Regions from separate parts of the Microbacterium sp. MMO-35 genome, predicted to be linked through region 1. Evidence: riboswitches for the same ligand, from Rfam matches in the RefSeq annotation. Region 1 holds a riboswitch; the other holds the start of a gene.

Region 1 (5,317 bases):
TGCTGGAGACGAGGGATCGCGAGGACCGCGAGCGCTTCCGTCGCAACGGCTCGCAGGGGCAGGACGGCATCGGCGTCCTGCGCGGCATGGTCGACCTCGCCCGGCACAACACCGAGGTCGGCGGCATCATCGCGCTGTACGCGGTGCTGTCCGCGGAGGCGGCCGACCCCGCACACCCCGCGCACGACTACTTCGTCCAGCGCTATCAGCGGATCCGCTCCGGCACCGCGAAGGCCCTCCGCGATGCCCGCGACGCCGGCTATCTCTCCCCGCACGTGGACGAGGACCGCGCCGCGGCCGAGCTCACCGCGCTCATGGACGGCCTGCAGCTGCAGTGGCTGCTGGATCCGGCGTCGGTCGACATGGCCGAGACCGTGCGCCGCCGCATCGAGGAGCTGCTCGTGGTGCCCCTCGACGGTGACCCTCTCCCGCATCGGGGTCGTTGAGCGGGAACGCGCAGCGACCGAGACGAAACGTCCCCGACCGGGCCTCAGGACCAGACGAACCGGAACGTGCCGAGGAGCACGGCCGCGGCGATCGACAGGGCCATGATGGCCGCGCCTCCCGCGAGCGCGATCGCGTCGCGACCGCTCAGCCGGGACGGACGGGCCCAGGTGCGCGGGATGTCGGATCCGAATCCGCGCGCCTCCATCGCGAGGGCGAGCTTGGTCCCGCGGCGCACCGCGAACACGAGCAGCACGAACGACATCGTGACGAACCGCCGCAGCACCCCCCGGTCGCCGACGCCCCGCGCCCGGCGGGCCAGCGACATGGTGCGCCAGTCGTCCAGGAAGAGCCCCAGCATCCGGGTGCCGGCGAGCACCCCGAGCACGAACCGGCTCGGCAGGTGCGCGACCTGGGCGAGGGCGTCGGCGAGCGCGGTCGGATCCATCCGCGCGAACAGCAGGATGGTCGGCAGCCCCAGCGCGACGACGCGGATCGACACCGCGATAGCGAGCTGGATCGACGCCTCGCTGATGTGCGCGAAGCCGAAGCTGAAGAAGACCTGCCCGCCCGGCGCCGCGTAGAGCAGCATGCTCACGCCCGCGACCGGGGCGACGACGAGCAGCAGGGCGAGCCGGCGCAGCACGGTGCCGGGGCGCAGACCCGTGAGCGGCAGGCACAGCAGCTGCAGCCCGATCGCGACGAGCCCGCTCGTGATGTCGATCGAGGCGAACAGCGGGATGGACAGCAGCAGGGCGAGCAGGATCCTGGTCACGGGATTGACGCCGTCGATCCAGGCCCCGGCGTCGGCCCGGTCCTCTGCCGAACACAACGCAGGAGATCCCGCATGTTCCGCCCCGGATCCGGGCCCGCCGACGGCGTTTCTCCTGCGTTGTGTCCGGCCGAGGTCGAGGCGCGTCATGCCGCCTCCTCGGTCCGGGCCGCGTCGGCGGGGGCGAGGGGGATCCGGTGTCCGCCCAGATGGCGGATCACCTCCTCGTCGTGCGTCACGGCGATCACCGTGGTGCCACGGGCGATCTCCTCCTGCAGCAGGCCGACGATCCCGATCCAGCCTCGGCGGTCCTGCCCGAAGGTGGGCTCATCCAGCACCACGACGGCCGGCGCCGCGGCGAGCACGGTCGCGACCGACAGCCGGCGCTTCTGCCCGCCCGAGAGCGTGAACGGGTTCGCCGCGGCGAGCGCCGTGAGCCCGAGCCGCTCCAGCAGCGCGTCGACCACGGCGTCGACCCGGGCCGCGGGCCATCCGAGGGCACGGGGCCCGACGGCGAGCTCGTCGCGCACGGTCTGCGTGAGGAACTGATGCTCGGGATCCTGGAACACCATCCCGATGCGGGTGAGCAGCTCGCGGGACGACCAGGCGGACGGACGGAGGCCGCGCCGGCCCCGCAGCCCCTCGGCAGCCTCCACGGTTCCGCTCAGCGGGTCCAGGAGCCCGGCGAGCGTGAGCGCGAGGGTCGACTTGCCGGCACCGTTCGGTCCGACGATCACCGTGGCCGCCGAGCCCGGCACCGCGAGGTCGAGCCCGCTCTGCACGGCCGTGCGGCGATCCCGGGAGACCGCGAGGGCGCGGGCCGCGAGAACCGCGCCCTCACCGGCGGGAGCGGCGTCGGCGGCCGGCAGCACCGGCAGGGCCACCGGGTGTCCCGGCACCCACACGCCGGCCTCGGCGAGGGCGTCGCCGTAGGCGTCGAAGACCTCGGCGGGCGCACCGTCGGCGAGCAGTCCGCCGTCGGCGCCCACCACGATCACGCGCGTCATCAGATCGGCCCAGATCGCGGTGCGGTGCTCGATGACCACGAGGGTCGCACCCGTCGCCTCGACGACCCGCTCGACGCTCGCGCGGATCTCGCGCACTCCGTCCGGATCCAGGTTCGCGGTCGGTTCGTCGAGCAGCAGCAGCCCCGGGCGCATCGCCAGGGCGCCGGCCAGGGCGAGCCGCTGCTTCTGTCCACCGGAGAGGGCCGCGGTCCGGCGATCCGGCGGGACGTCGAGCCCGACCGCGTCGAGCGCCTCCTGCACCCGCTCCGGGATCTCGTCGGCGGGGACGGCGAGGTTCTCGCAGCCGAAAGCCACGTCGTCGCCGACCCTGCTCAGCACGACACCGGCATCGGGATCCTGCAGCACCAGGCCGATGCGGCCGCGCTGTCGTTCGGGATCCAGGCCGTCGACGAGCAGGGATCCGCTGCGCTCCCCCTCCTCGGCGTCGCCGAGCAGTCCGGCGATGCCGGTCATCAGCGTGGACTTGCCCGCACCGGAGGCGCCGAGCAGCAGCACCCGCTCCCCCGGTTCGATCACGAACGACACGTCGCTGACCGCGGGCAGGCGGCGGCCGGCGTATCGCCAGCCCCACCCGTCCGCGACGACGCGGGCGGCACCCGCGGTCATCTCAGACCTCGCGACGCAGCTCGCGTCCGGCGGCGAAGCGGCTGAGGGCGCCGGTCGCTGCGAGGGCGCGCACCAGCAGCCACCCGAGCACACCGGCGAGCACCGCCCCCGAGACGACCAGGGTGCCGAGGTAGATCGCGTTGAACTCGACCGACTTCAGGATGTTCGGCGAGCTCCCGTACAGCAGCTCGAAGAGCCAGGCACCGGCAGCGGCGCCCACGCCGGCGAGGGCCGCGACCGGCAGGGAGAAGCGGCGGTAGAGGAAGATCGCGAAGATCAGCTCGGCGCCGAGGCCCTGCGCGATGCCCTCGAGCACCGTGGAGACGCCCCAGATGTTGCCGATCAGCATCGAGACGATCGCCGCGACGAGTTCGACGACGAGCGCCGCGCCGGGCTTGCGGATGACGAGACCGCCGACGACGCCGCCGAGCAGCCAGATGCCGACGGCGATGCCGCCGAGGCCCGGCGTGAGCCCGTCGGCGGCGGTGAACCAGGCGTACCCGATCGTGTTCCAGACCCAGAAGACCAGGCCGATCGCGACACCCAGCACGGCGGCGACGACGATGTCGACGACCCGCCAGTTCAGGCGGCGTGCGACCGCCCCGGTGCTCCCGTTGTGTGCGGTTGCTGTTGCGTGCATGACAGTTGCTCCTCCCTGCGCCGGCATGATCCGGATCAGGTTCGACGGTCGAAGCGCGATTCGCTCCCTCTCAGCCCGGCTCGCCGGACTCCCGTGGTGATCCGCCCATCCTAGCCCCGTGCGGACCCTTCGGCGACCGTCTCGTCACACGGCGAGACGCGGGAACGCCCTGCGATACCGGCCTCCGACGGGGCCGCCAGATACGGTAGGGGGGTGAGCAATGACGACGGTCCGGGGGCCGCCCAGGTCGATCCGCAGATCGCCGACGCCGACGCACCCGCTGTCGACGGCTCCCGCGCGACCGAGGCAGAGGACTCTCCGGCACCCGCGGGAGGAAACGCACCGGAGACCGCAGTCCTGTTCCCCGACGCACCGGAGCGGACCGGGGCCGCGTCGCTGTTCCCTCCGCGCGAGGAGGAACCGCTGTTCCCCGCGCTCGGCTCCGCCGCTGCCGCACCGCTGTTCGGAGGCACGCCGGACCCCGCCCCGTCCACCCCGGCGGCCGCCACGAAGGATCCGGCGATCGCGAGCGCACCGGCCGGGGCCGCCCCCGTTCTCGCCGCCCCTGCGCGCACCATCGCGCCGGAGCCCGTCGCGACGGCAACCGCTGCCGCCGCGCCCCGGACGGCCCAGCCGCTGCCCTCCGCATCGCTCGTCCGCGGCCCCGACCGCGCCCCGACGGCGGCGCTCTCCTGGGTCGACGTCGCCCGCGTCGGCGCAGCCACCGGAGCCGACGCCCCGACGCCGGCCCGCGCACTGCTCGACGACGCCCCCCGGCGCAGTCTCGCCCGGCCGGCGGTGCTGCTGCCCCTCGCCGGGGTGCTCGCGGTCGCCGTGGCCTACGGCGCCACGACCGCGCTCTGGCCTCTCAATGCGGTGAAGCCGGTCACCACCGCGGTCGCGTTCCAGCCGGTCCCGGCCGCAGCGGCCGCGACGGCCTGGCCTGCCTCCGGGAGCGCTGCGGTGAGCGTGCAGGGCTTCGGCACTCTGACGTCCGCCGAGCAGCAGGTGCCGATGGCGAGCATCACCAAGCTCGTCACCGTGCTCGTCGCTCTCGAGAAGCTGCCGCTGAAGCCCGGCGAACAGGGGCCGTCCTTCGCGTTCACCCAGGCGGACAGCGACGACTACTGGGACTACCTGCGGCAGGATCAGTCGGCGCTCGATGTTCCCGTGGACGGATCCCTCACGCAGTACCAGCTGTTCGAGGGGATCCTGCTGGGATCCGCGAACAACTACGCCGATCGTCTCGCCCGAGAGGTGTGGGGGTCCGACGAGGGATACGCGGCCGCCGCGAACCAGTGGCTGAGCCAGCACGATCTCGGCGAGATCCATGTGGTGACTCCCTCCGGGTTCGACTTCGGCAACGTCGCGACCCCGCGCGCGCTCATCACGCTCGGCGAGATCGCGGAGAAGAACCCGGTGATCGCCGAGATCGTCAAGCAGAAGAGCGTCGAGCTGCCCGGGGCCGGGGTCGTGAAGAACACCAACGGGCTGATCGACGATGCGGGCATCGTCGGCATCAAGACGGGCACGATCGGCGACGGCGCCGACACCCGCTACAACCTGCTCTCCGCGAAGGACGTCACCGACGACGGCACCACGGTGCGGATCTTCGTGGCCGCGCTCGGGCAGGACACCGACCAGGGCCGCGTCGATGCGTCCCGTGCGCTCTACGCCGACGCCGAGGCGGCTCTGAAGAACCAGCCGCAGACGGTGTCCCAGGGCGCGGTCCTCGGCACCGTCGACACCGCCTGGGGCGAGAGCTCGCAGGTGGTGGCCGCCGAGGACGGCCGGGTCGCGCTCTGGAACGGCGCGGCCGCGTCCGCG
Region 2 (5,317 bases), on a different contig from region 1:
GATGTTCTGATCCCGGCCGCATTCATTCCGATCATGGCTGCTCCGGTGTCCACCCCCGTACGCTCCGCGTCGCTGACCGTGGCGATGCTGCTCGCCGACGGTCGGCTGCCGTCCGGCGGGCACGCGCATTCGGCGGGCCTGGAGCCGGCCCTGCTCGCGGGGATGCCCCCGGCGGACGTCCCCGCCTTCCTCGCGGGCCGCGCCCGGACGACGAGCCTCGTCGACGCGGGGACGGCGGTCGTCACGCGACATCGGCTGCGCGGCGCGCCGTCGGATCGCGGGCTCGGCGAGATCGTGGACCACTGGGCGGCTCGCACACCGAGTCCGGCCCAGCGCGAGGCGTCCCGGCTCCTCGGGCGGGGCTGCCTGCGCCTGGCCCTGCGGGTCTGGCCCGATTCCCGGGCCGTGCAGGCGTGCGCCGCGCTCGCGGCTCCACCGAGGCCCGTGGTGATCGGCGCCATCGCCGCGGCGACGGCCATGGATCCTCGTGACCTCGTCCGGCTCGTCGTGTACGAGGACGCCCAGACGGCCGCGGCGGCGCTGCTCAAGCTCGCACCGGCCGACCCGGCCGCGCCCGTCGGCTGGGTGCTGGCCGCGTGCGCGGCGGCCGAGGACCTCGTCGATGCCGTCGCCGCCCTGACCCGTCCTGCCGACATCCCCGCCGGCAGCGCCCCTCAGTCCGAGGGATGGGCGCAAGCCCATGCCCTCACGAACCGGAGGTTGTTCCGTGCCTGATCCCCTCGTTCCCCGCGCCCTTCGTCTCGGCATCGCCGGCCCGGTCGGCGTGGGCAAATCCACTCTCATCGCGACGGCCTGCCGCGTGCTCGCGGACGAGCTCGCGCTCGCCGTGATCACGAACGACATCTACACGGACGAGGACGCCCGCTTCCTCCGTTCCGCAGGCGTCCTGGATCCGGAGCGGATCCGCGCGGTGGAGACGGGAGCCTGCCCGCACACGGCGATCCGTGACGACGTCACGGCGAACCTGCTCGCCGTCGAGGACGTCGAGCGCGACTTCGCACCGCTCGACCTCGTGATCATCGAGTCCGGCGGCGACAACCTGACGGCGACCTTCTCGCCGGCGCTGGTGGACGCGCAGATCTTCGTGCTCGACGTCGCCGGCGGCGGAGACGTCGCGCGCAAGGGAGGGCCGGGGATCGCGCGCGCCGACCTGCTCGTGGTGAACAAGACCGACCTCGCACCCTATGTCGGCGTCGACGTGACGCAGATGGTGCACGACGCGTCGGATGCGCGGGAGGGCCGGGAGGTGCTCGCGCTCTCCCGCAACGACCCCGGCTCCGTGGCGCGACTGAGGGCCTGGATCCTGGACATGCTCGCGGCGCACCGTTCCGGCGCGCACGAGCCCCAGGATCCGGGACCGATGGCGCCGCACTTCCACGCCGACGACAGCGAGGCCGGCGGCTACGTGCACCGTCACGACGGCGACGGGACCCACGCGCACGCGCACCCGGCATCGCGGTGACGGTCGCCCTCGGCGCAGCGACCACCGTCGTCCAGGTCGCGGCGGGCGCTGATCGCGCCCGCGTCGTGCTGCGCTCCGGCGCGATCGCCGCACGCATCCTGGAGCGTCGTCCGCGCTACGCCCGCGTCGGGCTCGTCGCCGCCGGCGCGCTCCTGCTCGGGGGCGATGCCGTCGATCTGCGGATCTCGGTCGACCCCGGCTGCACGCTGGAGCTGGAGGACATCGGCGGCACGGTCGCCTACGACGGTCAGGGGCGACGCGCCTCGTGGTCGGCGCGCATCGAGATCGGGGACCACGGGACCTGCACCTGGCACGGCCAGCCCTTCGTCGTCGCCGACGGCGCCGACGTCGACCGGCGCACCGATGCGCAGCTCGGCGACGGCGCGGCGCTCCTGCTGCGGGAGACGCTCGTCCTGGGACGTGTCGGAGAGCGGGGCGGCGCGATCAGGGTGCGCACCGGGATCGCCGTGCAGGACACGCCCGTGCTGATCGAGCACCTGGACGTGACGGGCCGGGCACCGGTCCCCGGAGTCCTCGGCGCAGACCGTGTGCTCGACAGCGTGGTGCTGATCGGGCGTGAGCCTGCCGAGGACCCAGAGTCCTGGCGCAGGGACGGAACGGCCGTGCTCCGCCCCGAGCACGGGGGACTCCTGATCCGGTCGATCGTCGGCGCTGCGCATCTCGGTGACGTCACCCCGGCATGGCACGCGCTGCGCGAGGAGCTGTTCCGTGCGGCCTAGCCCGACGGCATATGTCGTGGCCGGGCTGCACGTGCTCGGCTGGGGAGCGCTGCTGCTGACCGCCGTCTCCCCGCTCGGCATCGGCCTGGGCGTCACGGCGTATCTGCTGGGACTCCGGCATGCGTTCGACGCCGACCACATCGCCGCGATCGACAACACGACGCGCCGGCTCCTCGCACGCGGGCGCCGGGCGCGCGGCGTGGGACTGTGGTTCTCCCTCGGCCACGCGACGATCGTCTCTGCACTGTGCGTGCTGCTGGCGCTCGGAGTCGGCGCACTCGCGAAGAGCCTGGAGGATCCCGGTTCGCCTCTGCAGGTCTGGACGGGGGTGATCGGCCCGGTCGTGTCCGGCGTCTTCCTGCTCCTCATCGGCGCGGCGAACATCCTGCTCCTGCGCCACCGGCGGCAGACGGGGAGCCACCGGCACGGCGGCCCCGCGTGGGCGCTGCTGGGGCGGTTCGACGCTGTGGTCGACCGGCCGTCGCGGATGTACGTCGTGGGGCTGCTGTTCGGGCTCGGGTTCGACACCGCGACGGAGGTCGGGCTCCTGGCGCTCGCCGGGACGGCGGCCTCCCGCGCCGTGCCCTGGTCGACGATCCTCATCCTCCCCGTGCTGTTCGCGGCCGGCATGTCGCTGCTGGACTCGGCCCAGGGGGCGATGTCACGGCGTGCGTATTCGTGGGGTGCGGAGGGTGGCGAGAGCAAGGTGCGCCGCTACGACCTGCTGGTCACGGGGGCATCGATCGTCGGGGCGCTCGTGATCGGCGTCGCCGAGCTCGCGGGGGTGGCGCTGCGCAGTCTGCCGCATCCGGGCGGGTTCGCGCGCGCGCTGGGCGAGCTCGATCTGAACGTGCTCGGGCTCGTGCTCACCGGGGCGCTGATCGTGTTCTGGGCGGGTGCCGTGGCCTGGTCCGGCCTGGAGCGCCGGCGGCCGTCCGTGCAGCGATCGCCGGGGGACTGAGAATCCCCGGGCGCCGGACCGGAGACGCATGGCTAGACTGACCGGCAGTGACACGGGGTGCCGCATCCGCGGCTGAGATCACACCCGTCGAACCTGATCTAGGTCGTACTAGCGAAGGGATGTCGCGATGAGCGCGCGTCTGGAAACGTCGTCCGAGTCCGTGGTGGGATCCGCCGCGGACCTTCTGCGGGAGCTGCGGGGGGAGCCCCCGCTCGTGCACTGCATCACCAACTCGGTGGTCACCGGGTTCACCGCCAATGTGCTGCTCGCCCTCGGCGCCGCGCCGGCGATGGTGGACATCACGGGCGAAGCCGGCATGTTCGCCGCGATCTCGTCCGGTCTCCTGGTGAACCTCGGCACCCCCACGCCCGAGCAGCGGTCGGCGAGCCTCGAGGCCGTCGGAGGGGCGCGCACGGCGGGCACGCCCTGGGTGCTCGACCCGGTGGCCGTGGGGGCTCTCCCGGTGCGGACCGCGCTGGCGCAGGATCTGCTGGGCCTGCGTCCCACGCTCATCCGCGGCAACGCGTCCGAGATCCTCGCGCTCGCCGGCCTCAGCCAGGGCGGGCGCGGCGTGGACGCGCTCGACGCGACGGAGGCGGCGGCGGACGCGGCTCGCGACCTCGCGCGACGGACCGGGGGAGCGGTCGCCGTCTCCGGCCCGGTCGACCTCCTCGTCGACGCCGAGCGCACGATCCGCGTCGCGAATGGCGACGCCCTGCTCACCCGGGTCACCGGGGGCGGTTGCGCCCTCGGCGCCGTCATGGCCGCGTTCCTCGGTACGGCGCGACGGACCGGGCACGACCCGCTGGTCGCCGCGACGGCGGCGACCCTCGTCTACACCGTCGCCGCCGAGGACGCGGCGGAGGGTGCAGCCGGACCCGGATCCTTCGCCGTCCGGCTCCTCGACGCGCTCTCGGCGGTCCGTCCGGAGCATCTCGCCGTCCGCGCTCGCGTCGAGGCGGGGCAGGGAGTGGCCGCATGATCGGGGCGGAGGTCCTCACCGCGCCGCAGGAGGCCGCACCCGAGGCGGTGCCGGCCCGCCGTGCTGCCCGTCTCCGCCGCGACGATCTCGCGCTCTACCTCGTCACGGATCCGGCGCTCTGCGGGGAGCGTGGCGTGGCCGCGGTCGTCGACGCGGCCGTCTCCGGCGGGGTGCGGATCGTGCAGCTGCGCGACAAGGACGCCGACGACGCGTCGATCGTGGAGCAGCTGTGCGCGCTGTCCGAGGTCATCGCAGGGCGGGCGCTGCTCGTCGTGGACGACCGCCTCGACGCCGTCGTGGAGGCGCGTCGCCGCGGAGCCCGCGTGGACGGGATCCACCTCGGGCAGTCCGACGCCTCGCCGCTCACCGCGCGCTCCCTCCTGGGCCCCGACGCGATCGTCGGGCTCACCGCGAACACGCCAGCGCACCTCGACGCCGTGCGGGCGCTTCCCTCCGGCACCGTGGACTACCTCGGCGTCGGCGTCATCCATCCGACGAGCACCAAGCCCGACCACCCGGCTCCCCTCGGCGTGGCGGGGTTCGCCGCGTTCGCCGCCGACAGCCCGCTGCCCTGCGTCGCGATCGGCGGCATCGAGCGCGCCGACGTCGCTGCGCTCCGCGCCGGCGGCGCAGCGGGGGTCGCGGTGGTGTCGGCGCTCTGCGCCGCCCCGGATCCGCGGGTCGCCGCACGCAAGCTGCTGCGCGCGTGGGGCGCGGGCGGGGTCGCGCGCGTGCTCTCGATCGCCGGCAGCGACCCCTCCGGGGGTGCCGGGATCCAGGCCGACCTCAAGTCGATCGCCGCGAACGGCGGCTACGGCATGGCCGCGATCACCGCGCTGACCGCCCAGAACACCCGGGGCGTCCGCGGCGTGCACGTGCCTCCCGCCTCGTTCCTGCGCGCCCAGCTCGATGCCCTCGGCGACGACGTGCGCGTCGACGCGGTGAAGATCGGGATGCTCGCCGACGCGGAGGTGATCGCCGAGGTCGGATCCTGGCTGCGCGTGCATCGCCCGCCGACCGTCGTGCTGGATCCCGTGATGGTCTCCACGAGCGGCGACCGGCTCCTGGATGCGGCAGCGGAGCAGGCGCTGTGCGCGCTGCTGCCGCTCGCCGACCTGATCACGCCGAACCTTCCGGAACTGGCCGTCCTC

What was found. Region 1 has a riboswitch for thiamine pyrophosphate ahead of WFJ01_RS00990 (ECF transporter S component). Riboswitches for the same ligand answer to the same signal wherever they lie in the genome.
Region 2: linked by a shared signal. The riboswitch ahead of thiM (hydroxyethylthiazole kinase) and the one ahead of WFJ01_RS00990 (ECF transporter S component) in region 1 are both predicted to bind thiamine pyrophosphate.

Annotation. Positions count from the first base shown of each region.
Region 1 is NZ_JBBCVH010000001.1:225,253-230,569, forward strand. Features, by position in the region: gene WFJ01_RS00975 (TetR/AcrR family transcriptional regulator) at 1-446, shown strand, start outside; gene WFJ01_RS00980 (energy-coupling factor transporter transmembrane component T family protein) at 491-1,276, opposite strand; gene WFJ01_RS00985 (ABC transporter ATP-binding protein) at 1,363-2,850, opposite strand; gene WFJ01_RS00990 (ECF transporter S component) at 2,852-3,490, opposite strand; TPP riboswitch at 3,486-3,595, opposite strand; gene WFJ01_RS00995 (D-alanyl-D-alanine carboxypeptidase) at 3,704-5,317, shown strand, end outside.
Region 2 is NZ_JBBCVH010000013.1:48,949-54,265, forward strand. Features, by position in the region: gene WFJ01_RS17875 (urease subunit alpha) at 1-10, shown strand, start outside; gene WFJ01_RS17880 (urease accessory protein UreF) at 34-735, shown strand; gene ureG (urease accessory protein UreG) at 701-1,483, shown strand; gene WFJ01_RS17890 (urease accessory protein UreD) at 1,480-2,223, shown strand; gene WFJ01_RS17895 (HoxN/HupN/NixA family nickel/cobalt transporter) at 2,213-3,184, shown strand; TPP riboswitch at 3,228-3,321, shown strand; gene thiM (hydroxyethylthiazole kinase) at 3,312-4,166, shown strand; gene WFJ01_RS17905 (bifunctional hydroxymethylpyrimidine kinase/phosphomethylpyrimidine kinase) at 4,163-5,317, shown strand, end outside.